One region of the Bradyrhizobium sp. Cp5.3 genome, then DNA from elsewhere that is predicted to be linked to it. Evidence: predicted binding sites of a transcription regulator. Region 1 holds the regulator's gene; each other region holds the start of a gene.
What was found. Region 1 encodes PhoB, which activates phosphate uptake and scavenging genes when phosphate is short. Its sites were predicted from a motif close to TGTCATNNANCTGTCAT; they were not measured.
Positions count from the first base shown of each region.

Region 1 (10,081 bases):
GCCTGAACGATGGTGACGTCGGGCTGCTTGAGGAAATCCATGATGCCCATCTCTTCCGTGTAGAGCGGGTTCTCGAAGCTCGTCGCGACGTAGGAGATTTCCGCAAGGAAGATCGTGAACAGGAAGACGTGGGCGACATAGATCTGCCAGACCCGGCGCAGGATGCGCGCGGTGGCGATGACGAAACCGGATTCCAGCATCGCGCGGCCATAGACGAAGGCGGCGGTATAGCCGGAGATGAAGATGAAGATCTCGGTGGCGTCGCTGAAGCCGTAGTTGCGGATCGTGAACCAGGTCAACAGGTTCGGCGGCAGATGGTCGATGAAGATCAACCACAGCGCGAGCCCGCGGAAGAGATCGAGCCTGAGTTCGCGCTCGCCGATCGCAGGCAGCGTGATGGCCGGCGCGGCCGTGCGCGACTTGGCATTCGCGGTTCCCGCGATCGGCGATCCCGTCACTTGGTCGGCAATGGTCATCGGGGCCAAGAACCCTTTGCAAATCGCGACGTTGGAGGAGTGTACTGGTCCTGCGCCGCCTCGCAAAGCGACCGGATCACAATCCGGTTGTACTTCTCTGTCAATTCGGGCGGGACGATGTCGCGGAAGGCGCTGCGGGCGTTTGGTTCCCGGGCCGGATTTCGGTATGATGGCAGCCATGTACCGTGCCGTGACCCGCCAGATCGAAGTGACCGTCGAGCCGAACTTTGTTCCGGAGCAGTCGTCGGCCGAGCGCTCGCGCTATTTCTGGTCCTACACCATCGTCATCACCAATTCCGGCGACGAGACCGTGCAGCTGAAGACGCGGCACTGGATCATCACCGACGCCTCCGGCCGGCAGCAGGAGGTCAAGGGCGAGGGCGTGGTCGGCGAGCAGCCGATCCTGGCGCCCGGCGAACGCTTCGAATACACCTCCGGCGTGCCGCTCTCGACCGCGTCAGGCTTCATGACCGGCCGCTACCAGATGGTCAGCGAAAGCGGCGAGCGTTTCGAGATCGACGTGCCGACGTTCTCGCTGGACAGTCCGGACAACAAGCGAGTGTTGAACTGACGCACGGCACGCTGCCAAGGTGGGTAAAGGGCGCGAAGCGCCGTGCCCACCACTTCAATCACGACGAACGGGCGGTGGGCTACGATTTCTGAGCGATCGGCGGGAGCTTCCCCAAGCTCGTCATTGAGGGAGAATCGAGGGCTTACGCGTTGTCGACGCCCGCCTCGTGCGGCGTGAACTTATACACCGAGCTGCAGAACTCGCAGGTCACGACGACCTTGTCGTCCTTGACCATCGCGGCGCGATCGTCCGGCGAAAAACTCTTCAGCATCGAGGCGACTGCGTCGCGCGAGCAGGAGCATTCCGCCTTCAGGTTCTGCGGATTGAACACGCGCACGCCGCGCTCGTGGAACAGGCGAAACAGCAGCCGTTCGCCGGAGAGCTCGGGATCGATCAATTCGACGTCTTCGACGGTCTCGATCAGCGAGCGCGCCTCGACCCAGGCATCGTCCTCGGCGACGCTATGTACCGCGGTGCCTTCCGGCGCATCGCCGGGATGCAAATCGGCCTGCCGAGCACGCTCGGGCGCCTTCGGCAGGAACTGCATCAGCATGCCGCCGGCGCGCCAGCGATGCTTGCCGCCGTCGCTGCTGCGCCACTCCTCGCCGACGGCGAGGCGGACGCGGGTCGGGATCTGCTCGGAGCGCAGGAAATATTCGTGGGCGGCGTCTTCCAGGCTGCCGCCGTCAAGCGCCACCAGGCCCTGGTAGCGGCTCATGTCGGGCCCCTGATCGATGGTCATCGCAAGATGACCGCGCCCGAGCAGCGTGCCGGAATCCTGCGCCTCACCAAGACGCGCGGCGTCGTAGCGGGCATAGGCCCGCAGGCGATCCGGCGCCATGTAGTCCACGACCAGGAACGACACCGGGCCGTCGGTCTGGGCCTGGAGAATGAAGCGGCCCTCGAATTTCAGCGCCGTGCCGAGCAGCGTCGTCAGCACGATGGCCTCGCCGAGCAGCTTGCCAACCGGCGCAGGATAGTCGTGCTTGGTCAGGATCTCGTCGAGCGCCGGACCAAGCCGCACCAGGCGGCCGCGCACGTCGAGCGCGTCGACCTCGTAAGGCAGCACCGCATCATCGATCGGAACCGCTGATGGCGCGCGAACCGGGCCTTCAGGCCCGGTTTTCATGTCAGGGGATTGAAAAACCATGGCGCTCTATCTGGGGTCGGAGGAGGTGGAATGGAAGGGGTTCGGAGCAACGTGTTCCGAACGTGCGTGACGGCACAACGATACGCGAATTCGGTGTCGTCCTGGCGAAAGCCAGGACCCATAACCGCAGGACCCATAACCCCAGGGAGGAGTTGTGACGCGAGATGACAATTGCCAATCCTCGCCAAACGAAAGCCGGTGGTAATGGATCCTGGCTTTCGCCAGGACGACGATCCAAACCTACTTCACCGCGTCGAAACACCAGGCCAAGATGCCCTTCTGCGCATGCAGGCGATTTTCGGCCTCGTCGAACACGACCGATTGCGGGCCGTCGATTACCTCGTCGGTGACCTCCTCGCCGCGATGGGCGGGCAGGCAGTGCATGAACAGCGCATCGGACTTGGCCAGCGACATCAGCTTCGAATTGACCTGGTAGGGCTTGAGCACGTTGTGACGGTGCTCGCCTTCCTTGTCGCCCATCGACACCCAGGTGTCGGTGACGACGCAATCGGCGCCGCGCACGGCGGCTTCCGGATCGGTACCGAGCACGATCGGGGCGCTGGTCGCCTTGATCCAGTCACGCATCGCCTTCTTCGGCGCGAGCTCCGGCGGGGTTGCGACATTGAGCTTGAACTTGAAGCGCTCGGCGGCATGCGCCCAGGACGCCAGCACGTTGTTGTCGTCGCCGGTCCAGGCCACCGTCTTGCCTTCGATCGGGCCGCGATGCTCCTCATAGGTCATGAGGTCGGCCATCACCTGGCAGGGATGCGAGCGCCGCGTCAGCCCGTTGATGACGGGCACGGTCGCATTCGCCGCGAGCTCAAGCAGCGCGTCGTGATTGAGGATGCGGATCATGATCGCATCGACGTAGCGCGACAGCACACGCGCGGTGTCGGCGATGGTCTCGCCGCGGCCGAGCTGCATCTCGGCGCCGGTGAGCATGATGGCCTCGCCGCCGAGCTGGCGCATGCCGACGTCGAACGACACCCGCGTACGGGTCGAGGGCCGCTCGAAGATCATCGCGAGCGTCTTGCCTTCGAGCGGCTTGACCGGCTGATGCGCCTTCTGCTTCGCCTTCATTGCGGAGGAGGCGGCGAGCATCCGCTTGAGCTCCGACAACGGGAGCTCATTGATATCCAGAAAGTGCTTCGGCTTGCTCATCAGCTTGCCGCCCGTTTGTTACCGGACAGCGCGGCGCAGGCCCGCTCGAGCCGCCCGACACTGTCCTCGATCTCGGCTTCGGTGACGATCAATGGCGGCAGGAAGCGCACGACATTGTCGCCGGCCCCGACGGTGAGCAGCTTCTGATCGCGCAGCGCGGCGACGAGATCGCCGGAGGGCACCACGGCCTTGATGCCGATCAGGAGCCCCTCGCCGCGAACCTCGCTGACGACGTCGGGATGACGATCGATCACGGACGCGAGCTTCTGCTTGAGCAGCAGCGACATCTTCTGCACGTGGTCGAAGAAGCCGGGCTTGAGCATGACGTCGAGCACCGCATTGGCGGCGGAGATCGCGAGCGGATTGCCGCCGAAGGTCGAACCATGCGAGCCGGGTGTCATGCCGGAGGCCGCTTCCGCGGTCGCGAGGCAGGCGCCAATCGGGAATCCGCCGCCGAGCGCTTTCGCCAGCGACATCACGTCGGGCGTGACGCCGAGGCGGCGGTGCGCGAACAGATCGCCGGTACGGCCCATGCCGGTCTGCACCTCGTCGAATGCGAGCAAGAGGCCACGCTCGTCGCAGAGTTGGCGCAGCGCCTTGAGGAATGCCGGCGTCGCCGAGCGCACGCCGCCCTCCCCCTGGATCGGCTCGATCAGGATGCCGGCAGTCTGCGGACCGATCGCCTTCTTGACGGCGTCGAGATCGCCATGCGGGACCTGGTCGAAGCCTTCCATCGGCGGACCGAAACCTTCGAGATATTTTGCCGAGCCCGTCGCAGCCAGCGTCGCGAGCGTGCGGCCATGGAAGGCGCCCTCGAAAGTGATCATGCGAAAGCGCTCGGGATGCCCCTTCGACGCGTGATAGCGGCGCACGACCTTGATCACGCATTCCAGCGCTTCCGCACCGGAATTGCAGAAGAACACGAAGTCCGCAAAGCTCTCGTTGCAGAGGCGGCTCGCAAGACGTTCGCCATCCGGGCTCTGGAACAGGTTCGACATATGCCAGAGTTTCGTCGCCTGCTCCTGCAGCGCCTTGACCAGCACGGGATGGGCATGGCCGAGCGCGTTCACCGCGACGCCGGACGTGAAGTCGAGATAGCGCTCGCCATTGGTGGCAATCAGCCAGCAGCCTTCGCCGCGCTCGAAACCGATGTCGGCCCTGGCGAAAACGGGAAGCAGATGCGGCGCGGCGCTCTTGGTCATGGCTGTCACTTGGTGTTGAGGACGGCCTCAACGCGCATTGCGCAGCGCACCAATGACCGTCCCGGAAAACGAAACGTGCCGCCTTTTCAGGGCGGCACGTGAGGGCATCTTATGCCTGGCAGAACGGGAGTCAATGCCGCCGGCAAGCCTCGGGAAACGCAGAATCCGTAGTCTTGCGGTGCCTATTTTGTGGTGGTTTCGCTACGGAACATGTGGAAGCGAGTCGGCGGACTCTTGCGCGTGAGTCACGCCATATTGTAGCGTTTGGCTTGTCAGATACGACATCTCGTGCAGCGGTTCTGATCCTCTAAGTCCTCATGTACCGGCGTAAACGTTCGGGCGTTCTAGTCGCGCCCGGCGAGCCTTAAGGGATTCTGGCGGCACGGGTTTTTCGAGGCTTAGGCAATCGCTGCGAGGCCCCAGGATGGCTGGCGCGCGGCGAGGGAAAGGGTGCAATGACGGTTTTGACCTGGTCCGACGATCGCGTCGAGCAGTTGAAAAAGCTCTGGGAGGCCGGACTTTCGGCCAGCCAGATCGCAGCCGAGCTCGGCAATGTGACCCGCAATGCCGTGATCGGCAAAGTGCACAGGCTCGGCCTGTCCGGCCGCGCCAAGAGCCCGTCTTCGGCAGCTCCGCGGCCGCGCAAGGCGCGTCCCGCGCAGCACATGATGCGGGTGTCCCGTCCGATCTCGCGCGGCAACACCGCGCTGGCGCAGGCCTTCGAGGTCGAGGTGGAGCCCGATCCGGTCACCTACGACAACGTGGTGCCGATGAGCCAGCGGCTGTCGCTGCTCGAGCTGAACGAGGCGACCTGCCACTGGCCGGTTGGCGATCCCTCGAGCCCGGATTTCTTCTTCTGCGGCGGCAGGGCGCTCTCGGGCCTGCCCTACTGCGCCCAGCACTCGCGCGTCGCCTACCAGCCGGCAGCCGACCGCCGCCGCGCCCCGGCGAAGCCGGGCACGCGCTGAGCTAGCTTTCGTCGACGATCAGGATGAGGCCGTCACGCGACGACGGCCCAGTCAAACTCCGCGTCGTCTCGGCGAAAGCCGGGAGCCATTACCGCCAGCGGATGTGATGACGGGGACTCGGAGTTACCCTCTTCGCGCAACAACTGCGCCCTGGGGCGATGCGTCCCGCGCCCCGTGCGCAATTGCGCACCAGGCCCGGACGACGAGATTGTGGCGACAGCCCGCCAACCTGTCAGACCTTAAGTCTGCTCCGCCTTCGCGAAACGATCATCCAGCGCATAGCCGGCACCACGCACGGTGCGGATCGGGTCCTGTTCGCGGCCGAGATTGAGCAGCTTGCGAAGGCGGCCGATATGCACGTCGACAGTGCGCTCGTCGATGTAGATGTCGCGGCCCCAGACGCTGTCGAGCAGCTGCTCGCGCGAGAACACGCGGCCCGGATGCTCCAGGAAGAACTCCAGGAGGCGATACTCGGTCGGACCGAGATCGATCGGCCGGCCCGAACGCGCCACGCGGCGCTTTTCGCGGTCGAGCTCGATGTCGCCATAGGCGAGCACCGTGGCGAGCCGCTCGGGGCTTGCACGTCGGAGCAGACCCTTCACGCGCGCCAGGAGCTCCGGCACCGAGAACGGCTTGACGATGTAGTCGTCGGCGCCGGTCGCAAGGCCACGTACCCGCTCGCTCTCCTCGCCGCGCGCGGTGAGCATGATGATCGGGAGCTGCTTGGTCTCGGGCCGGGCACGCAACCGCCGGCACAGCTCGATGCCGGACAGGCCCGGCAGCATCCAGTCGAGCACGATCAGATCGGGTATGTGTTCCTTGAGGCGGGTGTCGGCATCGTCGCCGCGCATCACCGTCTCGACGTCATAGCCGTCGCCTTCGAGGTTGTAACGGAGCAGCTCGGTCAGAGCTTCTTCGTCTTCAACCACCATAATGCGTGCGCCCATGGGGTCGTCGCTCCTTAGCTATTCGGGACCGTCGTGGCGAAGGTCGTCATGTCGCCCTTCGGCCGCTTGTCGGCGATGGCCTGGCCTTCGATCATGTAGAACACGGTTTCGGCAATGTTGGTGGCGTGGTCGCCGATCCGTTCGATGTTCTTGGCGCAGAACATCAGGTGGATGCAGAAGGAGATGTTGCGCGGATCCTCCATCATATAGGTGAGGAGCTCGCGGAACAGCGAGGTGCAGATGGCGTCGACTTCCTCGTCACCCTTCCACACCGCCATCGCCGCCGGCAGATCGTGCGCGGCATAGGCGTCCAGCACCGACTTGACCTGCTGCTGCACGAGGTCGGTCATATGCTCCAGGCCGCGGAACAGCTTGAGCGGATGAAAGTCCGTCTCCAGCGCTGCGACGCGCTTGCCCATGTTCTTGGCGAGGTCGCCGATGCGTTCGAGGTCGGTCGCCACGCGCATCGCGCCGACGATCTCGCGCAGGTCGACCGCCATCGGCTGGCGGCGGGCGATGGTCAGGACGGAGCGCTCCTCGATCTTCTTCTGCAGCGCGTCGATCTCGGTATCACCGGCGACCACACGTTGACCGAGCGCGACATCGCGGCGGATCAGCGCATCGACGGAATCGACGATCATGCGCTCGGCGAGCCCGCCCATCTCCGCGACCAGCCGGGTGAGCTCCTGCAGGTCGGTGTCGAAGGCCTTTGCGGTGTGTTCGGAACCCATATCCTGTCTCCTCAGCCGAAGCGGCCGGTGATGTAATCCTGCGTGCGCCGATCGGTCGGCGACGTGAAGATCTTGCTGGTGTCGTCGAACTCGATCAGCTCGCCGAGATACATAAAGGCGGTCTTGTCGGAGACGCGCGCCGCCTGCTGCATGTTGTGGGTGACGATCGCGATCGTGTAATTCTCGGACAGCTCCTGGATCAGCTCCTCGACCTTGGCGGTCGAGATCGGGTCCAGCGCCGAGCAGGGCTCGTCGAACAGGATCACCTCGGGCCGCACCGCGACGGTGCGCGCGATGCAGAGGCGCTGCTGCTGGCCGCCGGAGAGCGAGAGGCCCGAGGCGTTGAGCTTGTCCTTGACCTCGTTCCAGAGCGCGCCGCCGCGCAGCGCCTTCTCGACGCGGTCGTCCATCTCGGACTTCGATATCTTCTCATAGAGGCGGATGCCGAAGGCGATGTTCTCGTAGATCGTCATCGGGAACGGCGTCGGCTTCTGGAACACCATGCCGACGCGGGCGCGCAGCAAATTGAGGTCGAGCTTGGGATCGAGAATGTTGGTCTGGTCGAGCATGAGCTGACCGGTGACGCGCTGACCCGGATAGAGGTCGTACATCCGGTTGAAGATGCGCAGCAGGGTCGACTTGCCGCAGCCCGACGGGCCGATGAACGCCGTGACGCGGTTGGTGCCGAGCGTGAGGTTGATGTTCTTCAGCGCGTGGTGCTCGCCGTAATAGAAGTTGAGGTTGCGCACCGTCACCTTGGCCGGGGCTTCCGGCAGCGGTTGCTGCGACGCCAGGTGACCGTTGGCACTCACGGATACGGAAAGATCGGTCATTTTGCGGTCCTCTCGGCGCCAAGGATGCGCGCGCCAATGTTCAGGGCAAGCACGGTGAGCGTGATCAGCAGCGCGCCGCTCCAGGCAAGCTGCTTCCAGTAGGCGTACGGGCTCTGCACGAAGTTGTTGATGGTGACCGGCAGGTTCGCCATCGTCTTGTTCAGGCTCAGGCTGAAGAACTGGTTCGACAGCGCGGTGAAGAGCAACGGCGCGGTTTCGCCGGCGACGCGGGCGGTCGCCAGCAGCACGCCGGTGATGAGGCCGGAGCGCGCGGCACGGTAGGCGATCCGCTTGATCACCAGCGAGCGCGGCAGGCCGAGGGCGGAGGCCGCTTCACGCAGCGCATTCGGCACCAAGAGCAGCATGTCCTCGGTCGTGCGCAGCACCACCGGGATCACGATCACGGCGAGCGCGAGACTGCCGGCGATTGCCGAGAAACCGCGCATCGGCACCACCACCGCACCGTAGATGAACAGACCGATGATGATCGAGGGCGCGCTGAGCAGGATGTCGTTGATGAAGCGGATCACCGAGGTCAGCTTGTCGTTGCGGCCGTACTCGGCAAGGTAGGTGCCGGCGAACAGGCCGAGGGGCGCGCCGATGCCGACGCCGAGCACGGTCATGATGAGCGAGCCGACGATTGCGTTGAGCAGGCCGCCTTCGTTCGAGCCGGGCGGCGGCGTGTTCTCGGTGAAGATCTGGAGGTTGAGCCCGGCCAGGCCGTTGTAGAGCAGCGTGATCAGGATCAGTGCAAGCCAGGTGACACCGAAGGCGGCGGCACCAATGCAGAGTCCACGGATGACGATGTCCTTGCGGCGGCGGCGTGCGTAAATCGGGTTCATGGCGTTACTTCCCCGCCTTCTTTTCGAGACGCAGCAGCATCAGCCGCGCGCCTGCGAGCACGAAGAATGTCAGCACGAACAGCAGCAGGCCGAGCAGGATCAGGCCGGACTGGTGCAGGCCGTCACTTTCTGCGAACTCGCTGGCGATCGCCGCCGAGATCGTGGTGCCCGGCGCGAAGATCGACGAGGAGATCCGGAACGAGTTGCCGATGATGAAGGTCACCGCCATGGTCTCGCCGAGCGCGCGCCCCAGCGCCAGCATGACGCCACCGATGATGCCGACGCGGGTGTAGGGGATCACCACGCTGCGGACGACTTCCCAGGTGGTGCAGCCGACGCCGTAGGCGGCCTCTTTCAGCACCGGCGGCACGGTCTTGAACACGTCGACCGAGATCGAGGTGATGAAGGGCAGTACCATGATCGCCAGGATCAGCGCGGCGTTGAACAGGCTGAGATAGGACGGTGGCCCCGCGAAGATCGCGCCCAGCACGGGAACGCCGTCGAAGATCCTGATCATGAAGGGCTGGAAGGTGTTGGCCAGGAACGGCCCCAGCACGAAGAAGCCCCACATGCCGTAGATGATCGAGGGAATGCCGGCGAGCAACTCGACCGCCATGCCGATCGGGCGGCGCAGCCATTGCGGGCACAGCTCGGTGAGGAAGATCGCAATGCCCAGACCGACCGGGATGGCGATCAGCATCGCGATGAAGGAGGTCACGAGCGTGCCGTACATCGGACCGAGCGCGCCGAGCACGGGCGGATCGGCGGACGGCGCCCAGCGCTGCGTCCACAGGAACGAGAAGCCGTATTCCTTCATCGCCGGGAAGGCACCGACGATCAGCGACACGATGATGCCGCCGAGGATGAGGAGGACCGAGATCGCGCTGAGACGCGTGATCCAGTAGAAGGTGAGGTCACCCAGCTTGAACGCGCTCAACGCCTTGGCGCGATCATAGGGTCCGGCGTCATCAATCACGTCGCTCTGAACGGCCATCTCTGCCACGCCGATCCCCTGTACTGACCATCTAGTTTCTTGTCACCGGTCTCGCACCCCGGCGGCGGCATCGCGACAGCGACACCACGTGCCGGGGAACGAGGTCTTGCGGATCCCGGATCGACAGCGCGGCAGATCATGCCGCGCTGCGTCCAGGACAAGAGCACTTAGCTCTTGATCTCGGCAGCCCAGGTCTTCTCGATCTG
Region 1 covers NZ_AUFA01000001.1:239,197-249,277, forward strand. Annotated here, with positions in the region: gene K289_RS0101135 (OpgC domain-containing protein) at 1-476, opposite strand, end outside; gene apaG (Co2+/Mg2+ efflux protein ApaG) at 655-1,047, shown strand; gene K289_RS0101145 (Hsp33 family molecular chaperone) at 1,190-2,197, opposite strand; gene argF (ornithine carbamoyltransferase) at 2,438-3,358, opposite strand; gene K289_RS0101155 (aspartate aminotransferase family protein) at 3,358-4,560, opposite strand; gene K289_RS0101160 (GcrA family cell cycle regulator) at 5,016-5,528, shown strand; gene phoB (phosphate regulon transcriptional regulator PhoB) at 5,768-6,475, opposite strand; gene phoU (phosphate signaling complex protein PhoU) at 6,490-7,206, opposite strand; gene pstB (phosphate ABC transporter ATP-binding protein PstB) at 7,218-8,039, opposite strand; gene pstA (phosphate ABC transporter permease PstA) at 8,036-8,881, opposite strand; gene pstC (phosphate ABC transporter permease subunit PstC) at 8,886-9,875, opposite strand; gene pstS (phosphate ABC transporter substrate-binding protein PstS) at 10,043-10,081, opposite strand, start outside.

Region 2 (10,081 bases), on a different contig from region 1:
CTGGCTGACGAGCGCGCGCCCAGCGACGCAACTTGCTGCGATGCATGAGTCTGGAAGTGGCCCTTCTCGAACCTAGGGAGATGTCCGAGTTGAGTCCGCGAGGTAGGCCAAAGCGGACATTGACCAAGATCGCTGTCACGCGATTTTATAAGCACACACCCTAGGCAACGAGCTCGGCGAACAGGTCGGCATCGACATTGCCGCCCGACAGCACGATCACGACGTTCTTGCCGGCGACATCAAGACGGCCGGCCAATAGCGCGGCAAGGCCGATAGCGCCGCCCGGCTCGACCACGAGCTTCAGCTCGCGATAGGCAAACGCCACGGCCGCGCCGACCTCAGCGTCGGAGGCGGTGACGCCCCGCGCCAGCAGCTTGCTGTTGATCGCGAACGTCATCTCGCCGGGCATCAGCGCCATCAGCGCGTCGCAGATGGTGCGGCCCGCGGGCGGATGCGGCTCGCGATGACCGACGGCGAGCGAACGGGTGTGATCGTCGAACGCCTCGGGCTCGGCCACGACGATCTGGGCTTGCGGATAGCGCGCCTTCACGGCGGTCGCGACGCCCGCGATCAGGCCGCCGCCAGAGGCCGGCGCCACCACGATGTCGGGCATGATGCCGAGGCTCGCCATGTCTTCGGCGATCTCGCGGCCAGCGGTGCCTTGCCCGGCGATCACGAAGGGATCGTCATAGGGCTTGACCAGCGTCGCGCCGCGCTTCTCGGCGATGCCGCGCGCGATCGCCTCGCGGTCGTCGCGGTCGCGGTCATACAACACGACCTCGGCGCCATAGGATTTGGTGCGCTCGCGCTTGGACAGCGGCGCATCCGCCGGCATCACGATGGTCGCTTGCATGTCGAGGATCTTTGCCGCCGCCGCCACGCCCTGGGCGTGGTTGCCGGAGGAGAACGCGACGACACCGCCGGAACGCTTGTCCGGCGGGATCGAGAACACCTTGTTGAAGGCGCCGCGGAACTTGAAGGAGCCGGTGCGCTGGAGCATCTCCGGCTTCAAAAAGACCTTTGCGCCGACGCGCTCGTTGAGCACGGGAAAGGACAACAGCGGGGTGCGGATGGCGAAGGGCGCGATCACGCGCGCTGCGGCATCGATGTCGGCAGGGCCGACCGGGAGGGGCTGTTCCGTCATGGGGTAATTTGTATCGCGCCTGATCAGGCGCGGGCAAGACACCTCCGCGCGAGGGTCTGCGGCCGTCAGGCGACGAAGCGCGCCTGCTCCACCCCGTTCCGGCCCGGCAGCACCGCGCCGACCGCCCGGATGCTGTCGACGAAGGCCCTCGCCGAGGCCTCCCAGGTGTAATTGGCGGCAAATTCGACGCAGGCCTGCCGGGAGATGTCGAGCGCCGCAAGGCAGGCGCTGCGCAAATCGTGATCCAGCGCGCCGACCGGCGCGTCGCCGATCACGTCGCGGGGGCCCTTCACCGGGAAGGCCGCAACCGGCAGCCCGCTCGCCAGCGCCTCCAGGAGGACCAGGCCGAACGTGTCGGTCTTGCTGGGAAACACGAAGACGTCGGCCGCAGCGTAGATTTCCGCCAGAGCCTCGCCGTGCTTCTCCCCCAGGAAGATCGCCTCAGGATAGGCCTCTTCGAGGGACGCCCGCGCCGGGCCGTCGCCGACGATCACCTTGGTGCCGGGCAGGTCGAGGTCGAGGAAGGCCTCGAGATTCTTTTCCACCGCGACACGGCCGACCGAAAGGAACACCGGTGCCGGCAGGCAGAGGTCGATGGCGCGCGGATGGAACAGATGGGTGTCGACGCCGCGCGGCCACAGCACGACATTGTCGAAGCCGCGCTCGCTGAGCTCGCGGGCGAGCGCCGGGGTCGCCGCCATCACCGCGCTGCTCGCGCTGTGGAAGCGGCGCAGCGCGCGCCAGATCAGGGAGCCCGGAACCGGCACCCTGGCGCGGACATATTCGGGAAAGCGGGTGTGGAAGCTGGTCGTGAACGGCAGCTTGCGCTGGCGGCAATAGCGGCGGACCATCAGGCCGATCGGCCCTTCCGTCGCGATATGGATGCTGTCGGGGCGCGCTTCCTCGATCAGCTTGGCGATCCGCGCCGGGCGGGGCATTGCCAAGCGTACGTCGCGGTAGCTCGGCATCGCAAAGGTCCGGAACGATTGCGGCGTGAGGAACGCGAACTCGACGTCGAGCGCCTTGGCCGCGTCAGCGAGCTTGGTCAGCGTCCGAACCACACCGTTGACTTGCGGGTGCCAGGCGTCGGTCGCGACCAGGATGCGCATTACGCAGCTCTTGCAGCGACCTGTGGGACAGGCGCCGCCTTTCGCAACTGATCCGCCCAGGTGATGATCTCGAAATGGCCGTCGTCGTGCTCGACGAGCGCCGTGCAGCTCTCCACCCAGTCACCGCAGTTCATGTAGCGGATGCCGGCCTCGTCGCGGATCACGGCATAGTGGATGTGGCCGCAGATCACGCCGTCGGCCTCGTGGCGCCGCGCCTCGGCGGCGAGCGCCTGCTCGAACGCGCCGATATAGTTGACGGCGTTCTTGACCTTCTGCTTCGCCCATTGCGACAGCGACCAGTAGGGCACGCCGAACATGCGGCGGAAGAAGTTGACGAAGCGATTCATCTGGATCGCGAAGTCGTAGGCCTTGTCGCCGAGATGGGCGAGCCAGCGCGCGTTCTGCACCACGAGGTCGAAGATGTCGCCATGGATGACGAGATAGCGCTTGCCGTCCACGCCGGTGTGGACGGTGTTTTCGACGACGTCGATGCCGCCGAAATGCGTGCCGTAATAGTTGCGCAGGAACTCGTCGTGATTGCCGGGGATGTAGACGATCTTGGCGCCCTTGCGCGCCTTGCGCAGCAGCTTCTGGACGAGGTCGTTATGCGATTGCGGCCAGTGCCAGCTCGATTTCAGCGCCCAGCCGTCGACGATGTCGCCGACGAGGTAGATGGTATCGGCGTCATGGTAGCGCAGGAAGTCCAGCAGAAGATCGGCTTGCGAGCCGCGGGCTCCGAGATGGACGTCGGAGATGAACAACGTGCGAAAGCGCCGCTCCGGGCTCTCGTCACTCACATCGTAACTTCCCATGCGCCAGCCTGTAACAATGTCCCGTGACAGGGGGATGACCAATTGAACCTGTGAGGCACCCTCAGATACGAATCAAACCTTGCCTCGCCCTGTCAGCCGGATATCAGCCGCATGCGACAATCAGGCGACATGGCGCCGCAGAGGCGTCCGCAAAACCCCGGGAACCCCTAGGTTTGTTGGTTAACGCCGGCGGGTCGCCGCGCGGATCCGGCCGCAATCGCGGCCGAGGTCAGTAGAACCTGTGGAAATGATGGATCGGCCCGTGGCCATGGCCGACGCTGAAGCGGTCGGCGGCTGCGATCGCCGCGCTGATCCAGGTCTTGGCGTTGCGCACCGCGTCCTCGAGCCCCTCGCCCTTGGCGAGACCAGCCGCCACGGCAGAGGATAGCGAGCAGCCGGTGCCATGGGTGTTTTTGGTGGCAACGCGGGGCGCGGCCAGCGGGATCGTTTTATCCGAATCGACGAGATAGTCGGTGCTCTCGGCGCCCTCGCTGTGGCCGCCCTTGATCAGGACGGAGCGGCAGCCGAGCGCCAGAAGGCGCCTGCCCTGGCCCTCGATGTCGGCCTCGCTCGAGGCGACCGGCTCGTCCAGGAGAGCCGCGGCCTCCGGCAAATTGGGAGTCAGCACCGAGGCGAGCGGTATCAGCTTCGTGCGCAGGGCTTCGACGGCCTCGGAAGCCAGCAGTCGGTCGCCGGAGGTTGCGACCATCACGGGATCGAGCACCACGTACCGGGGCGACCAGCGCGCGAGCGCGGCCGCGATCGCATCGATGCTCAAAGCCTGCGCCACCATGCCGATCTTCACCGCACCGACATCGAGATCGGAGAACACGGCATCGACCTGCGCGGTGACGAACTCGGCGGGCACGGCGTGAATGCCGGTGACGCCCTTGGTGTTCTGCGCCGTCAACGCCGTGATCGCGGAGGCACCATAGACGCCGAGCGCGGCGAAGGTCTTCAGGTCCGCCTGAATGCCGGCGCCGCCGCTCGAATCGGAGCCGGCAATGGTGAGCGCCACGGGCGTCGTCATGGTGCGATTTTCCGCATTTCGGGGACCATCATCCGTCCTAGCGCGCATAGCCCGGGGCAGCAAGCTTGCGCCCGGGGGCAGCAAGCGAGCTTGCGCCCGGGGCAGCAAGCAAGCTTGCGCCGGAGGGCAGCAAGTTCGCTTGCTAAATGGGGCCGGTTTTGGCCTATTAGCCGCCAGATCATGCCCTTCGGAGCAACCGCGATGGTTCCTTTTTTCGTCCAGATCAAATGCAAGCTCGGCCAGTCCTACACGGTCGCCAACGCGCTCGCAGAAGCCGAGATCGCCTCCGAGATCTATTCCACGGCCGGCGACTACGACCTGCTGGTGAAGTTCTACGTCGACAAGGACACCGACATCGGCCACTTCATCAACGAGAAGGTGCAGATCCTGCCGGGCATCCAGGACACCCACACCATCATCACCTTCAAGGCCTTCGGGAGCAGCTAGGGCTGGAAGCGCTAGCTGCCCTCTTTTTTCCGCTTCGGCGGCGTCGGTCCGTCGACCGGCGGCAGCGACTTGACGTAATCCGCCATCGCCGCAAGGTCCGCGTCCGACAATAGCGAGGTGTTCTTGATCACCCGCGTCATCGCGCCGCCGGCGCTGTCGCCGTCGGGCAGTTCGCCGGTCTTCAGGAAGTAGGCAATATCCTTCGCGCTCCAATCGCCAAGGCGCTTCTGGGTGATGTTGGGGACCCAGCCCTCCCCTTCCGGATTGGGTCCGCCAGCGAAGCGCTCTCCGCTGATGATACCGCCAAGAATATTGCGCGGGCTGTGACATTCCGCGCAGTGGCCAAAGCTGTTCACGAGATAGGCCCCGCGATTCCATTGCGCCGACTGCGCGGTCTCGGGCGCGAACGGCTTGCCGTCCATGAACAGGAGCTTCCATATGCCGACGTTGCGCCGGATGTCGAACGGGAAGCGCACGTCGTGATCGCGCACCTTGCCCGCGACGGGGGGAAGCGTTTTCAGATAGGCGAAGAGATCGAGCACGTCCTCGCGCCTGGCATGCTGATACGATGTGTACGGAAAGGCCGGAAAATAATGTTGTCCGGACGGCGAGACCCCCTTCATCACCGCGTTGACGAATTCAGCTTCTTGCCATCGTCCGATGCCATCGTTCGGATCGGGCGAGATATTGGGCGCGTAGAACGTTCCGAAGGGCGAGCGGATCGCGACGCCGCCGCCTAGCCGGGTGCGGTCGGGCTGGTTGGGCACGGCATGGCATGAGGCGCAGCCGCCGGCGTTGAACATCTCCTCGCCATTGGCAAGATTCGGCGTGTGGGCGGGTGCCGTGACGGCAAAGCCGACGGCCGGCGCGCTGAGCCACCAGTAGACGCCTGCCGCGGCAATCGTTGCGAGCAGCGCCACGGAAATTGTTCGTTGCAACATGCGGTCCATCCACTCGTGGCCAGCGAACCTATGGCCGATGTCGTTGCAACTCCAGCCACGAAGAATTTAGCCTGTCCCCGCTGGAAACGGGAATAAACTGAAACGTTGGCTGTTGGAAGTTTCGCAGGCCAACGAGGCCACCAGGGAGAATGTCATGAACAAGACCGTCATTGCCGTGTTAGCGCTGGGCACTGTTGCTTTTGCGGGTCCGGCCAGCGCCGAGAAGCTGAAAGCAACGCTCGACGGCAAGGCCGAGGTACCGGCCACGACCAGCAGCGGCACCGGAACGGCCGATCTGGACTACGACGCCGCCAGCAAGAAGCTGTCCTGGAAGCTCACCTATTCGGGCCTCTCCGGCCCCGCCACGGCTGCCCATTTCCACGGGCCCGCCGAGTCCGGCAAGAACGCCGGCGTCGCGATCGCGATCCCGAACGCCACATCGAGCCCCGTCGAAGGCAGCGCGACGCTCACGGACGCGCAGGCCGCCGATCTGCTCGCCGGCAAGCTCTACGTCAACATCCACACCGCGGCCAATCCGGGCGGCGAGATCCGCGGTCAGGTGACGAAGTAAGTCTCACGGCTGCCTCGTCGGCGGAGGCCGGACGCAGGAGGGAGCGTCCGGCCTTTTCGAGTCTGGCGCACGCATCATACGTCATTGCAGGAAGATGAGCTCGCGGCTCGCCCTCATTCCGGCATGCCGGCGATCCGGAGCGCTTGCGCCAGCATTTCGGCATCGTCCAGTCGACGCATGCGCGATGTGTACGCAGCGATGCGCTTGTTGGGAAATAGCTGCATCGCGTGGGCGCAGATCCGCTGCGCTTCCTCAACGCGGCCTGATGCGGCGTGACATGCCGCCAGAATGAACTGCGCGGGCGGAAAGATCGGGATCAGCCTGATGGCGGCCGCCGCGCAGGACAAGGCGTCCTCATTTCGGCCGGCGAGGAAATAAGCGTAAGCCAGCCCCGTCAGGGCGTTGCAGCTCCCATGCGGATGGAGCGGGTTCAGACGCAATGCGATGCTGAACTGCTCGACTGCGGCGTCGCCGCGACCAAGCCAAAGCTGGCTCCATCCGCTCCAATGCCGTGCGATGACGAGGTTTGGGTCCAGCTTGATCGCTCTCGCGAGATGGGATTCGCCCTCCTCGACCTGACCGGCAAGCTGGGCGAGCGCGTGTCCTGCCGTTGCAAGAACCGATGGATCGTTCCCATCAAGGTCAATCGCCCGCCTCGCGAGTCGCTCGGCTTCACTGCGTTCGTGGGCTACATCGGTGGTCCAATCGAAGACCCTTCTCAGGACATAGCAACGGGCGCCGAGCGCGTATGCGCGCGCGAATTCAGGATCGAGTTCGCGGGCAATCTTTGCGAGCTCGATCGCCTCGATGCTTGCCTTCTCCGTGAAATTGAAGAAGGCGGCAAATGCCCGGAGATAATAGTCGTAGGCCTGAAGATTGTCGGTCGGCTTACGTCGGGCGCGCTCGATTTCGGCGCGCTCCAGTTGCGGGGAGATTGCGCCGATGACGCTGCTCGTCAGCCGATCCTGCAGGTCGAAAAGATCTCCTATTTCACTGTCAAACCGGTCTGCCCAGAGATGCGTCCCGGTTGTCGCATCTATCAACTGACCGGCGATTCGGAGGCGATTTCCGGCCTTGCGCACACTGCCTTCGAGCACGTAGCGAACGCCCAGCTCCTGGCCGATCTGTTTGACGTCGATTGCCTTCCCCTTGTAGGCCAGAGTCGAATGTCTCGCGATGACGAAAAGAGACTTCGAACGCGACAGTCCCAAAATGATGTCCTCGACCATGCCATCGGCAAAATAGTCCTGCTCCGGATCGGAGCACAAATTGGCGAACGGGAGGACCGCGATCGAGGGTTTGTCGGGAAGCGAGAGCGCGGGTTTCGGCGCCTCGGCTCCGCTGTCGGCAACTGCTTCCGTGTCCGCGGCGGCGAGCGTTTCGCGGACCTTGCCGACGAAGCGAAAGCCTCTGCGTGGCAGTGTCCTTACCAGCCGCTGCTCTTCGCCGGAATCGCCGATCGCGCATCGCACGCTGTTGAGGCGGGTCGTCAGCGCGGCATCGGACACGCTTCGCCCCTGCCAGATGGCATCGATGAGCTCGTCCTTGCCCACGACGCGCTCCCGGTTGCGGATCAGGTAATCGAGGAGGTCGAACACCTGCGGGGCAACGGAGACCAGATCCGTCCCGCGACGCAGCTCCCGCCGTTCCGCGTCGAATGCATACTCCTCAAAGAGATAGCGCAAGATGCGAATCCCTTGGGTGAGCCCCCCGGCGACCGGGTGGGCGTTTCGGCCCGCTGGACACCGCAAGAATAAGCCGCCGATAGGGAAAATGTAAGCTGCCGGTTAAGCGCGCCCGCCGGTCTTCGGGCACCTTCGCCAGGTGGAAAATACCCACCGGAGGCACCGACATGACCATGATCCACGGCACAATTTGGCTGGAACGGAAATCGGTATCGACATGGCACGTCTCCAGCCTGATCCGGAAATACTGGGATGCCTTTCAGGCACATCGTGAGCGCCAGCGATTGCGCGGCACTTTGTCAGGCCTAAGTGACCTGGAGCTGATGGACATCGGCACCACGCGCGGCGAGATCGACTATGTTGCCTCGAACCGCGATATCGACCCGCGAGACATCGTGAGCAATTCGCGCACGGCGTAAGTCCGGCGCAGCACGACCTGCCAGATACCGGCACTTCACCGGCGAAGACCTCCGTGCTTCCCCGATTTCGCTTCGCTTCATCCACGCTTCGAGACTAGACTATAGGTTGACGCGCCTGCGTCCGGCCCGGAGGGGTTCATGATCAAGGTGCTGATGGAACGAGATATGCCGCCGAACTTCGATCCTCGTGACGAGGTGCAGGCGAGCAATCCAGACGGTCTCCGCGGGAAAGATTTTGGATTGCTTCGCTGCGCTCGCAATGACGGAGCAAGGTGCGTTGCCGCCGTTTACTCGCTCGCCCCCTCGGGGGCGGCCTAAGCTCCGCTCAGCGCCTGCGCGAGGTCCGCGATCAAGTCAGACGGGTTTTCGATTCCGATCGATAGCCGGATCGTGGAATCGAGAACGCCGATCTTCCGGCGGATGTCGGCGGGAACACCGGAATGGGTCATTGTCGCAGGCAGGCTGGCGAGCGATTCGGTGCCTCCGAGGCTCACCGCCAGCTTGAAGATCTGCAGCGCGTTGAGGAATTTCACCGCCGCCGGCTGGCCGCCGACGATGTCGAATGAGAACGTCGATCCGGCTCCGAGACATTGCCGTGCGAAGACGCGTCCGGCCACTGAAGCTTCCTCGTGATGACCGAGATAGTGGACCTTCGCCACCTTGGCGTGGTCGCGCAGGTAGTCCGCCACGAGGCGCGCATTCCCATCGGCCTTCTCCATGCGGATGCTCAAGGTCTCGAGGGAGCGGCTGATCATCCAGCAGGAGTGCGGATCCAATTGGGTGCCGATGGCGCCGCGCAGCGCCTTGATGTCCTTCATGATCGCCTTTGAGCCGAGCGCGGCACCGGCGATGAGATCGGAATGACCGCCGACATACTTGGTCAACGAGTACAATGAAAGATCCGCGCCGTGCTCGATCGGTCGCTGAAACACCGGCCCGAGCAAGGTATTGTCGCAGGCGATGATGGGCGTGTGTCCCTGCATCTTGCCGATCGCGTCGGCGACGCGGCGGATCATCGCGATATCGACCAGGCCATTGGTCGGATTGGCCGGAGTTTCGATGAGGATCATCGCAATCCGCCCCTTTTTTGCGCCCTCCTCTGCGGCCTGCTTCACCGCCGCTTCGTCAAGGCCGTCGGCAAAGCCGACCGCACTGATCGAGAAACGCGCAAGCGTGTTGGCAAGCAGGGTTTCGGTCCCGCCGTAAAGCGGCTGCGAGTGCAGAATGACGTCGCCCGGCCGGACGCAGGCGAGAATCGTCGTAGCGATCGCCGACATTCCTGACGAGAACAGCGCGCAGCTTTCGGCGCGCTCGTAGACCGAGAGCCTGTCCTCGACGATTTCGCTGTTGGGGTGATTGAAGCGCGAATAGACGAGGCCCGCGCCCATCCCCTCCGGCGGCTCGCGCCGGCCGGAGACGAAATCGAAGAAATCCTGTCCGTCCTCGGCCGTTTTGAAGACGAAGGTCGAGGTCAGGAACACCGGCGGCTTGATGGCCCCTTCCGAGAGTTGCGGATCGTAGCCATAGGTCAGCATCAGCGTTTCGGGATGCAGCATATGGTTGCCGATGTGGGTCTTCGACGGAAACGGTTTTACCATGGCCTGTCTCGCTGTTCGTGATCCAGATCCTCGCCGCGCGTTGGAACTCTGCGATGGTGGAGCAACCAGGATTTGGATGCGCCGGCACCCAACGACTCGCATCAACGTCGCGGCGGCTCAAGTTGAAGATAGCTCATACGCGCCGCTCTGACAGCGATCCGTCAGGTCAGGCGGACAAATTTTGCCTTTGACGTTGTTCGGCGAAGCGATGCCGCTTTGTCGGAGCAACCGGTATCGACGCAGCGCGAAGGAACGTCGGCGAAGGGCCCATGTGTGGACGGCTCCGGGTTGGCAAGAAGAATCTTCACGTCGCAGCATTGGTCGG
Region 2 covers NZ_AUFA01000072.1:262-10,342, reverse strand. Annotated here, with positions in the region: gene K289_RS0138680 (threonine/serine dehydratase) at 161-1,144, opposite strand; gene K289_RS0138675 (glycosyltransferase family 1 protein) at 1,210-2,253, opposite strand; gene K289_RS0138670 (UDP-2,3-diacylglucosamine diphosphatase) at 2,253-3,065, opposite strand; gene thiD (bifunctional hydroxymethylpyrimidine kinase/phosphomethylpyrimidine kinase) at 3,295-4,095, opposite strand; gene K289_RS0138660 (Lrp/AsnC ligand binding domain-containing protein) at 4,297-4,542, shown strand; gene K289_RS0138655 (cytochrome c) at 4,554-5,483, opposite strand; gene K289_RS0138650 (CHRD domain-containing protein) at 5,638-6,054, shown strand; gene K289_RS0138645 (adenylate cyclase 3) at 6,168-7,283, opposite strand; partial or broken gene K289_RS52670 (transcriptional regulator) at 7,512-7,652, opposite strand; gene K289_RS0138640 (DUF1127 domain-containing protein) at 7,907-8,158, shown strand; gene K289_RS51160 (hypothetical protein) at 8,297-8,476, shown strand; gene K289_RS0138635 (cystathionine gamma-synthase family protein) at 8,473-9,756, opposite strand.
Region 2: a site for PhoB is predicted at 3,089-3,105, ahead of K289_RS0138670 (UDP-2,3-diacylglucosamine diphosphatase). Genes of this name have one in related genera too.

Region 3 (10,081 bases), on a different contig from region 1:
TCGTCGAGGTAGGAGTTTTCCGCTGCGCATAGCGCGCAAGGCGCGTTGAAGCGATAGGGCTCGAACGGATGGTCCTCGAAATCGAGCGACACCACCTGCGTATAGGGCGGGATCGCATAGATGCGCTTCTCGCGGCCGGCGCCGAAGAGCTGCAGCGCCGGGCAATTGTCCATCTTCGGGTTGTCGAACTTCGGCGTCGGCGATGGATCCATCACATAGCGCGCGTTCACCTTCACCGGATAGGCATAGGCGGTCGCGATGTGGCCGAAGCGGGCGATGTCCTCATAGAGCTTCACATGCATCAGGCCGTATTCGGCGAGCGCGTGCATGCGCCGCGTCTCGGTCTCGCGCGGTTCGAGGAAACGCAGCGGTTCCGGGATCGGCACCTGATAGACCAGCACCTGATTTTCGTGCAGACCCGTCTCCGGGATGCGGTGACGGGTCTGGATCACGGTCGCCTCTTCCGTCGCGGTCGTCGTGGCAACGCTGGCGGTCTTGGCGAAGAACTTGCGGATCGAGATCGCATTCGTGGTGTCGTCGGAGCCCTGGTCGATCACCTTCAGCACGTCCTGGGGACCGAGGATCGCCGCAGTCACCTGCACGCCGCCGGTGCCCCAGCCATACGGCATCGGCATTTCGCGGCTGGCGAACGGCACCTGATAGCCGGGGATCGCGATCGCCTTCAGGATCGCGCGGCGGATCATCCGTTTGGTTTGTTCGTCGAGATAGGCGAAGTTGTAGGCGGGCGCGTTCATTCCGCGGCCTCCTTCATGGGCTCGGCTTCATTGGCCTCGGCGAATTCCTGGCGCAGCTTGCGCAGCAAGCCGAGCTCGGACTGGAAGTCGACATAATGTGGCAGCTTCAGATGCTCGACGAAGCCGGTCGCCTGGACGTTGTCCGAATGCGACATCACGAATTCTTCATCTTGCGCCGGTGCGAGCGCCTCCTCGCCGAGCTCGCGGGCGCGCAACGCGCGGTCGACCAGCGCCATCGACATGGTCTTGCGCTCGCTCTGACCGAAGGCTAGGCCATAACCGCGCGTGAAGCTCGGCGCTTCGGTGACCGAGCCCTTGAACTGGTTGACCATCTGGCACTCGGTGAGCTCGATCGCGCCGAGCGGCACCGCGAAGCCGACGTCCTCAGCCGCGAATTCGACCTCGACCTCGCCGAAGCGAATTTCACCGGCGAAGGGATGGTTGCGGCCGTAGCCGCGCTGGGTGGAATATCCCATCGCCAGCAGGAAGCCTTCGTCACCGCGCGCCAAATTCTGCAGGCGCAGATCGCGATCGGCCGGAAAATTCAGCGGCTCACGCGTAAGATCGGCGACACTTGCACCCACCTCGGCCTGGGGCGAGGATTCGATCAGCCCGTCGCGGCCGAGAATATCGGTTACGCGCGGCGTCGCCGCGGTCGAAGCTTCCGCCGTCGCTGGCGCTTCCGGCACAAATCCTTCCGCCAGCGTCGGATCGAGCAGGCGATGCGTGTAATCGAAGGTCGGCCCGAGAATCTGGCCGCCTGGAATGTCCTTGAAGGTCGACGACACCCGCCGCTGTACCCGCATGGCGCCGGTGTCGACCGGCTCGCTGGCGCCGAAGCGCGGCAAGGTGGCGCGGAAGGCGCGGACCAGGAAGATCGCCTCAATCAGATCGCCGCGGGCTTGCTTGATCGCGAGCGCCGCGAGTTCGCGGTCATAGAGCGAGCCCTCGCTCATGACGCGGTCCACGGCGAGGCCGAGTTGCTCGGAGATCTGGTCGAGCGTGACTTCCGGAACGCTCTGGTCGCCGCGCCGCGCATGCGCAAGCAGGCGATGGGCGTTCTCGATGGCGCGTTCGCCGCCTTTGACTGCGACATACATGCTTCTAGCTTCCCTTGTTCACGACACGCGTGGTGCGCGGGATCGCAACCACGGCCTCATCCGCCACCAGAACCACGTCGATGCCGCGTGGAAACAGCGCCTCATTGACGCGCAGCCGCTCGAACAGATCGGCGGGCCTTATCGCCGCCTGAAGCGTCGCGACGCCATCGATGCCCGGGCCGTGCAGCTCGAAGGCGCGTCCTGCCTCGAGGCTGTCGACCTGGAGGATCAATGTGGTCGAACGATCCGGATATTCGCTGGAGCCGAGCGCAAAGCGCTCAAGCGGCGGAAGCGCCAGACCGTCGGCGATCAAAGCAAATGCGGCGATCGAGGAATCCTGCACGACCGGCGCGCCGGTGTGGAACTTCAGCCACTTCACCACATCAAAGCTTTCCGACATCCGTGCATCGAGCCAGAGCGGCGTGTCGTGATCGAACAGCGTCAGCGCGATCGCGGCCGTGCCGCGCATCATCGGCCCGGGCGTTCCGGCCATCGGCACGATGCGCTGCACCGAACCCGGACGCGCCATTGCGTCCATGACCGAGCGAAAGGTCGATTGCGCCGACAAGACCTTGTCGGCGAATCCCGGCGGCAGTTCCGCAATCGTGGTCATGGCCTCACCCCTCACCGCGCACCATGGTGTAGAAATCAACCTTCGTCGCGGCCGTCTCTGCCGCCACTTTCTTGCGCCGCGCCAGAAGTTGTTCGCGCAGCGGCGCGATAACGTCCCGCTCGACGGCCGCGCCAAAATCCCTCGACTGCACCAGCGCGTCGCACAGCGCGATCAGCCTCACCTTCTCGCGGTCGCGCCCAAGGGTGTAGCCGAAGCCGACCTCGCCGCTCACGAGCCGCACCGCGGCACGCGATACCGTCGCTTCGCCGAGATTGAACGGGGCGCCGTCGCCGCCGATCCGGCCGCGCAACATCACCAGACCGTTCTCCGGCTCGCGCAGGTCCTGATGGTCAGGCAAAGCGAGAGAGCGGAGGCGAGCGGCGATCTCGCCCGCCTCCGCGTGCGCCAGCACGGCCATCGCGGCCTTGCGCTGGGCTTGCTGGTCGTTGTGTTGCGTCACCCGATCCACCGAACTTGCCGAATTCAAGTTGTCTATGATAATAGACAACTTGATACGGAAGCGCCATGACTGTTTCGTGACAAACGTGTGATTTCTGGGGTAGCCTACCGTCGACATGAGTATGCAGGACACCGCTTCTTCCGGAGTCGCGCTGTGGCGCCTGGTCGCCGATGGCATCGAGCGCGGCATCGCCGACGGCCGCTTTGCCGCCGGGGACAAACTGCCGGGCGAGATGGAGATCGCCGAAACCTATCGCGTGAACCGCCACACCGTGCGACGCGCGCTGGCCGCGCTTGCGGAGCGCGGCCTCGTGCGGGCCGAGCGCGGCAGCGGAACCTATGTCGAGGCACAGCGCCTCGCCTACCCGCTGCGCTCGCGCACGCGGTTTTCCGAGATCGTCGGCGCCGGCGGCCGCGAGCCACGCGGCCAGTTGATCGAAGCTTCGAAAGACGTCGCAACCCGTGAGCTCGCGCGGGAACTCGGCCTGAAGGTCGGCGCACCGCTCGTCCGGATCGAAGCTATTCGCCTCGCCGACCGCACGCCGATCTGTGTCTCCACCACCTGGCTGTCAGCAGAGCTGTTTCCGAACGCGGGCACCGTGTTCGCGGCCACGCGCTCGATGACAAAACTGCTGGAGCATTACGGCGTCCGCGACTACCAGCGCGGCGCGACCCGGATCACCGCCGGCATCGTCGACGCGACCGACGCCGCGCGGCTCGATCTGGCGCTCGGTCGGCCGATCCTGGTGGTCGACGCCACCGACCTCGATCTCGACGGCAAACCGCTGGTAACCAAGCACTCGCGCTTCGCGGCGGAGCGCGTGGAGTTCCTGGTGGAGAACGGGTGAGCTGCCTGTTCTCCCTCTCCCCGTTCCTACGGGGTCGCGACGAGCTTCGCTCGCGGTGAGAATCGTAGGGTTGGCAAAGGCGCGCCCTTCGCGCGCCGTGCCCACCATCTTTCCCGCGATGTCGACGTGAACGGTGGGCACGCTTGGCTTTGCCCACCCCACGGGGTCTGTGATCAGGCCACCGCGCGCCGCCCGATGATGGCGAAGCGGAGTTTTCCCGAGATGAAATCGATCGCGGCGACCGCGACCAGGATCATCAGGATCAGAAACGACACCTTCTGCCACTCCAGCACCCGGATCTGCTCGGCGAGTTGAAGACCGATGCCGCCAGCGCCGACGATGCCGATGATGGTGGCCGAGCGCGTGTTCGATTCGATGAAGTAGAGCACCTGGCCGGCGATCACGGGCAGCACCTGCGGCAGCAGGCCGAACCTGATCTCATGCAGCGCACTGCCGCCCGAGGCGCGGATGCCTTCGACCTGCTTCTGGTCGGCGCCCTCGATCGCCTCCGAGAACAGCTTGCCGAAGGCACCGAAATCCGACACCGCGATGGCGAGCACACCGGCAAACGGACCGAGCCCGACGACATTGATCCAGACCAGCGCCCAGATCAACGTATCGACGCCGCGGATCGAATCGAGGAAGCGCCGGACCGGAAAGCGAAAGATGTTCGACGGCACCACGTTGCGCGCGGCGAGCAGACTGACCGGAAGCGCAAACAGCGCGGCGAGCGTGGTGCCGAGCAGCGCGATCGACAACGTCTCGCCCAGCGCCTGCAGATATAGCGGCAGCGACGCACCGGGATCTGGCGGGATCATCATCATGCTGATCCAGCCGAGCTGGCTCAGCCCCGAGATGAGGCGCGACGGCGAAAAGTCGAGATCGACCAGGCCGAACACGAAGACGGCCAGAGCGGCGGCGAGCACCAGAGGCGTTGCGAGGTGTGCAGCGGCCGGCCGGTCGAACACATCGGGATAACGCGCGCGAAGCCGTGCGGTGTCGACCTCCTGAGGCTTGCTCACGTCCGCGCCTCCTTGCCGAACAGGCGGCCGCGCAGCCAGCCGGTCGTGATGTCGATGATGAAGACCGTCACGATGATGGTGAGCAGGATCGCGCTGACGTCCGAATAGTAGAACTTGCGGATGGCGACGACGAGCTCCTGACCGATGCCGCCGGCGCCGACGAAGCCCATGACGGAAGCCTCGCGGACGTTGATCTCGAAGCGCAGCAGGGCATAGCTGGCATAGCCGGCAGTAACCTGCGGCACGACGGCGAAGCGCATGCAGGAGAGCCAGCTCGCGCCGGTCGAGCGGATGCCTTCCACCGGCTTCATGTCGGCATTCTCGACGATCTCCGAGAACAGCTTGCCGAGCGCGCCGGTGGAGTGGATCGCAATCGCGAGCACGCCAGCCATCGGTCCGAGGCCGAAGGCAATGACGAAGATGAGCGCGAACACGATGCCCGGCACCGTGCGCGCGAATTCAAGCAGTCGACGCACGAGGAAGCGCAGCCAGGGCCCCGGCGAGGTGTTCTCCGCGGCGAAGAAGTTGAGCGCGAAGGCGAAGACGGCACCGATCAGCGTGCCAACATAGCTGATCAGCAGCGTCTCGCCGAGCATCCTCAGCCATTTGCGCCAGCCCCAGAGCCACTCGCCGACATCGGTCCAGACGCGCTGGCCGCTGTCGAGCGTGAGGATGCGGTCGAAATAGCTGACGAAGTTGCCGAAATAGGTGAAGAGCGTGCGCAGGTTCACTTCTGCGCCGATCGCCGACAGGATCAGGGCGGCGATGAACAGCGCGATTCCAAACAGGAGACGAAGCCGCTTGCGCGTGACCGCCTGGCGGTAGGCGGCATTCAGCGCGGCCAATTGCTGTTCGGGGAGGATCGAAACCGCGAGCGTCATTTGATCAGGAAACGTTGCCCGTCAAAAGAGAAGGAGCCGGGTCCATCGACCCGGCTCCAGTGCGTCGTCCCGAAACTCAGGACGCCTTCTTCTTACGCAGCGCATCGACGAACTTGATCAGCTCGATCGTGCCATCCCAATCCTTGGTGGTCGCGGGATGAAAACCCTTCTTTTGGCCGTCGGAGAGGCGCTCGAACGCCGCCTTGTCCTTGGTCGGCGCCTCGAAAAACGCCTTCGCGATCGCCGCCTTGGCGTCTTCCGGCAGGTCGGTGTTGTAGGCGTAGGGGCCGTTGATGATCGGCGCCGACTTGTGGATGATGCGGAAATCGTCCTTCTTCATCGCCGAACCGTCGGCGTTCTTCAGCATGCCCTTGGTCAGCATCTGCGCCAGCGTGGAATCATCGTCGCTGGTCCACTGGTTGGCCGCGACGTCCACCGTGCCCTGCGCCAGCGCCAGCATCGCGTTCTCATGGCTGCCCGTGAAGACGACCTTGCTGAAATAGGTGTCGGCGTCCGGAATGCCCATCTTGTCGAGCTCGAAGCGCGGCACGTTGTTGCCGGAGGTCGAGTTCGGATCGACGAGGCCGAGATTCTTGCCCTTGAGCTGATCGACGCTCTTGTAGGGGCTGCTCGCCTTGACGAAGAACACCGAGTAATAGCCGGTCGAGCCGTCGGCGTTGATGTCATTGGCGAAGGCGTCGGTCTTGACGCCGGTCAGGCGGGCGCGCGCGAACGATGCCGAGCCGTAGCTTGCGATGTGGATGTTGCCGGCGCGCTGGCCTTCGATCACGGCGGCATAGTCGTTGGCGATCCGCAGCGTGACCTTCACGCCGAGCTGCTTCGACAGATATTCCACGAACGGCGTCCAGCGCTCGGTGACGCCGGAGGCGTTTTCGGCCGGAACGACCGCGAAGGTGAGTTCGGGATATTTGGCTTTCCAGTCTTCGGCGGAGGCGGATCCGGCAAAGGCCAGCGCGGCGGCGCCGGCAAGGACTAGTCTGCGAGTGATCATGATACCCTCTTCATCGGTTGGGGTCGGTTGACGCAAAACTGAAAACGTAGGCGCGGGTTCAGGCGGCCGCCGCGGTCCCGAGCGCGGGGACGCCTGCGGGCGCCGGCACGGGCAGGCCGCCCATGACGTCGGCGGCTTCGAGGTCATAAAGCTCGCGCGCGACATGATCGGTCAGCGCGGACGGTGCGCCGTCGAACACCACGCGGCCCGCCGCCATGCCGATCAGGCGGTCGCAATAGCTGCGCGCCAGATCGAGCGAATGCAGGTTGCACAGCACGGTGATGCCGAAGTGCTTGTTGATGCGGAGCAGCGCATCCATCACGATCTTGGTGTTGCGCGGATCGAGCGAGGCGATCGGCTCATCGGCGAGAATGATGTCGGGCTGCTGGACCAGCGCGCGTGCGATCGCAACGCGCTGCTGCTGGCCGCCGGAAAGCTGGTCTGCACGCTGGGCGGCAAGCGAGGCGATGTCGAACTGCTCGAGCGCCGACATCGCCAGCGCCCTGTCCTGCTCGGGCCAGACCTGCGTGAGCGAACGCCAGGCAGGGATCGCCGCGAGTCGCCCCATCAGAACGTTGGTCAGCACATCGAGCCGGCCGACCAGGTTGAACTGCTGGAAGATCATTGCCGATCGCGCCCGCCAGTGCCGCAGCTCCTTGCCGCGCAGCGCGGTGACGTCGACGCCCTCGAACAGGATGCGACCCTGCGTCGGCGTCACGAGGCGATTGATGGTCCGCAGCAAAGTCGACTTGCCGGCGCCGGATCGTCCGATCACGCCAACGAAGCCGCCGGGGGAAATTTGAAACGAAGCGTCGTCCACCGCGGCTTTTGCGCCGAAGCGGCACGTCAGGCCTTCCACCACCAGCATGCAGTGCTCCAAAGTAGCTGGCTGCCACCGCTAACGCCGACGCTTGACACTTGTGTGACACGTGCGTGGCCGTGCGGCGATCCAACACACCTCGTCCCCTGTCATCATTGCGTCATGACGTTGTCATCGAGCCGCTCGAAGACGGACGCCCGCCCTCGCGCTTTCGGATGCAACATGGCCGCCAAAATGCTTTCGGTCGAACCGACCATTGATCCCTCGGCGAAGCTGCATGAGACGAGGCTCGGCGCCTACACCGAGGTCGGCGCGCGCACGATCCTGCATGAAGTGGCGATGGGCGATTACTCCTACGTCGTGAACGACGCGCAGATCACCTACACCACCATCGGAAAATTCTGCTCGATCGCGGCGATGACGCGCATCAATCCCGGCAATCATCCGATGCATCGCGCCACGCAGGCCCATTTCACCTATCGCTCGAGCGCCTACTTCGCGGGCGAGAGCGACGATTCCGAGTTCTTCGACTGGCGGCGCCAGCATCACGTCCATATCGGCCACGACGTCTGGATCGGCCATGGCGCGATCGTGCTGCCCGGCCGCAACATCGGCACCGGCGCGGTGATCGCGGCCGGCGCCATCGTCACCAAGGACGTGCCGGCTTATACTATTGTCGCAGGCAATCCGGCGCGGATCGTCCGGCGGCGTTTCTCGGAAGAGATCGCCGGACGGCTCGCCAGGCTCGCGTGGTGGGATTGGGATCACGACAAATTGCGTGAGGCCCTGCCCGATTTCCGCAAGCTCGGGATTGAAGATTTCCTGTCAACATACGAACCACGGGCGAGTTCCATTACAAGTTCTCTTGCCAGCCAACGAAGCGCGGTCGCGTGACAGACATTTTCCTTGAAGGTGGCCGGACCCTGATCGGCTCCGAGCTCGTCGAAACTTCACTTGCGGTGTCCGGACAGGACATTGCAGGGATCGATGCTCCTCGCGGCCGTGCCCGGCTTGCAATAAGCGCGCGCAACCTGCTCGTCCTGCCCGGCATCGTCGATCTGCACGGCGATGCCTTCGAGCGGCAGATGATGCCGCGCGCCGGCGTCGACTTTCCGATCGACGTCGCGCTCGCCGACAGCGACCGCCAGGCGATCAGCAACGGCATCACCACAGTGTTCCACGCCACGACCTGGTCGTGGGAGCCGGGCCTGCGCAGCGGCGACAATGCGCGGCGCCTGCTCGAGGCGATCGAGCGCCAGCGCCCGCAATTCGCCGCCGACACCCGCTTCCATCTGCGGCACGAGACCTACAATCTCGATGCCGAGACCGAGATCGGCCAATGGCTCGCCGAAGGACGTGTCGACCTGTTCGCCTTCAACGACCACATGGACGGCACCGTTGCCGACATGGCCAAGCCGCGCAAGCGCAACCGCATGGTGGAGCGCACGGCACTGTCGAACGAAGACTTCGACCGGCTGGTCGATCACGTGGTGTCGCGCGCCACTGAGGTGCCGGCCTCGATCGCGCGACTCGCTGCGGCTGCACGCGCTGCCGAGGTGAGGATGCTGTCGCACGACGACGGAACGCCGGCGATGCGCCGGGAATATCGCACCATGGGCGCGACGATCGCCGAGTTTCCGATCAATGAAGAGACGGCGCGGGACGCCGCTGCCAACGGCGACGCCATCGTCTACGGCGCGCCGAACGTCGTGCGCGGCGGTAGCCACACTGGCTGGACCAAGGCGTCTGACATGATCGCCAAGGGGCTCTGCTCCGTGCTGGCGTCGGACTATTATTATCCCGCGCCGCTGCTCGCCGCATTCCGGCTCGCCGCCGACGGCGTCTTGCCGCTCACCGAAGCCTGGAATCTGGTCTCGGCCGGGCCCGCGCACGCAACCGGTCTTGCCGATCGCGGCACCGTTGCGGAAGGACGGCGCGCCGACATCCTTCTCGTCGACGACACCGTGCCGCTGCGGCCGCGGCTCGTTGCGGTGATCGCCGCAGGCCGACTGGTGCACCTGACCGATGCGACACGATTGCTCGGCCCGGCGGCCACGCCGCGCGAAGCTGTCGTTGCGGCTTAGACCGGCTATGCTGAAGCAATGACAGCTTTCCCCCGCTACGCGATCTACTACGCCGCCGACGCCGACAGCGCCCTCTCGCGCTTTGGCGCCGAGCTGCTGGGCTATGACGCTCACTCCGGCAACGAGCTGCCCTTCCCCGAGGACGCACGGCGCGTCGCGCCGGACTGGCGCGACGTCAGCGCCGATCCCCGCAAATACGGTTTTCACGGCACGCTGAAGGCGCCGATGGCCTTGGCGCCCGGAAAGACCGAGGCCGAGCTCGCCGCGGCCTGCGCGACATTCGCCGCGAAGGTGCGGGCCATTCCGGTAATCCGCCCCGTCGTCGACTCCATCAGCGGCTTCATTGCCGTCATTCCGGCCGAGCCGGTCGACGCACTCCAGCAGCTTGCCGCCGATTGCGCGCGCGATTTCGACGCTTTCCGCGTCGCCCTGACTGCCGACGATCGTGCGCGGCGCAAGCCCGAGAAGCTCAGCGAGCGGCAGCGCG
Region 3 covers NZ_AUFA01000009.1:129,313-139,393, reverse strand. Annotated here, with positions in the region: gene K289_RS0114595 (alpha-D-ribose 1-methylphosphonate 5-phosphate C-P-lyase PhnJ) at 1-755, opposite strand, end outside; gene K289_RS0114590 (carbon-phosphorus lyase complex subunit PhnI) at 752-1,855, opposite strand; gene phnH (phosphonate C-P lyase system protein PhnH) at 1,860-2,468, opposite strand; gene phnG (phosphonate C-P lyase system protein PhnG) at 2,473-2,937, opposite strand; gene phnF (phosphonate metabolism transcriptional regulator PhnF) at 3,044-3,775, shown strand; gene phnE (phosphonate ABC transporter, permease protein PhnE) at 3,949-4,797, opposite strand; gene phnE (phosphonate ABC transporter, permease protein PhnE) at 4,794-5,678, opposite strand; gene phnD (phosphonate ABC transporter substrate-binding protein) at 5,755-6,690, opposite strand; gene phnC (phosphonate ABC transporter ATP-binding protein) at 6,749-7,558, opposite strand; gene K289_RS0114550 (chloramphenicol acetyltransferase) at 7,733-8,404, shown strand; gene K289_RS0114545 (alpha-D-ribose 1-methylphosphonate 5-triphosphate diphosphatase) at 8,401-9,594, shown strand; gene K289_RS0114540 (DUF1045 domain-containing protein) at 9,613-10,081, shown strand, end outside.
Region 3: a site for PhoB is predicted at 7,658-7,674, ahead of phnC (phosphonate ABC transporter ATP-binding protein). Genes of this name have one in related genera too.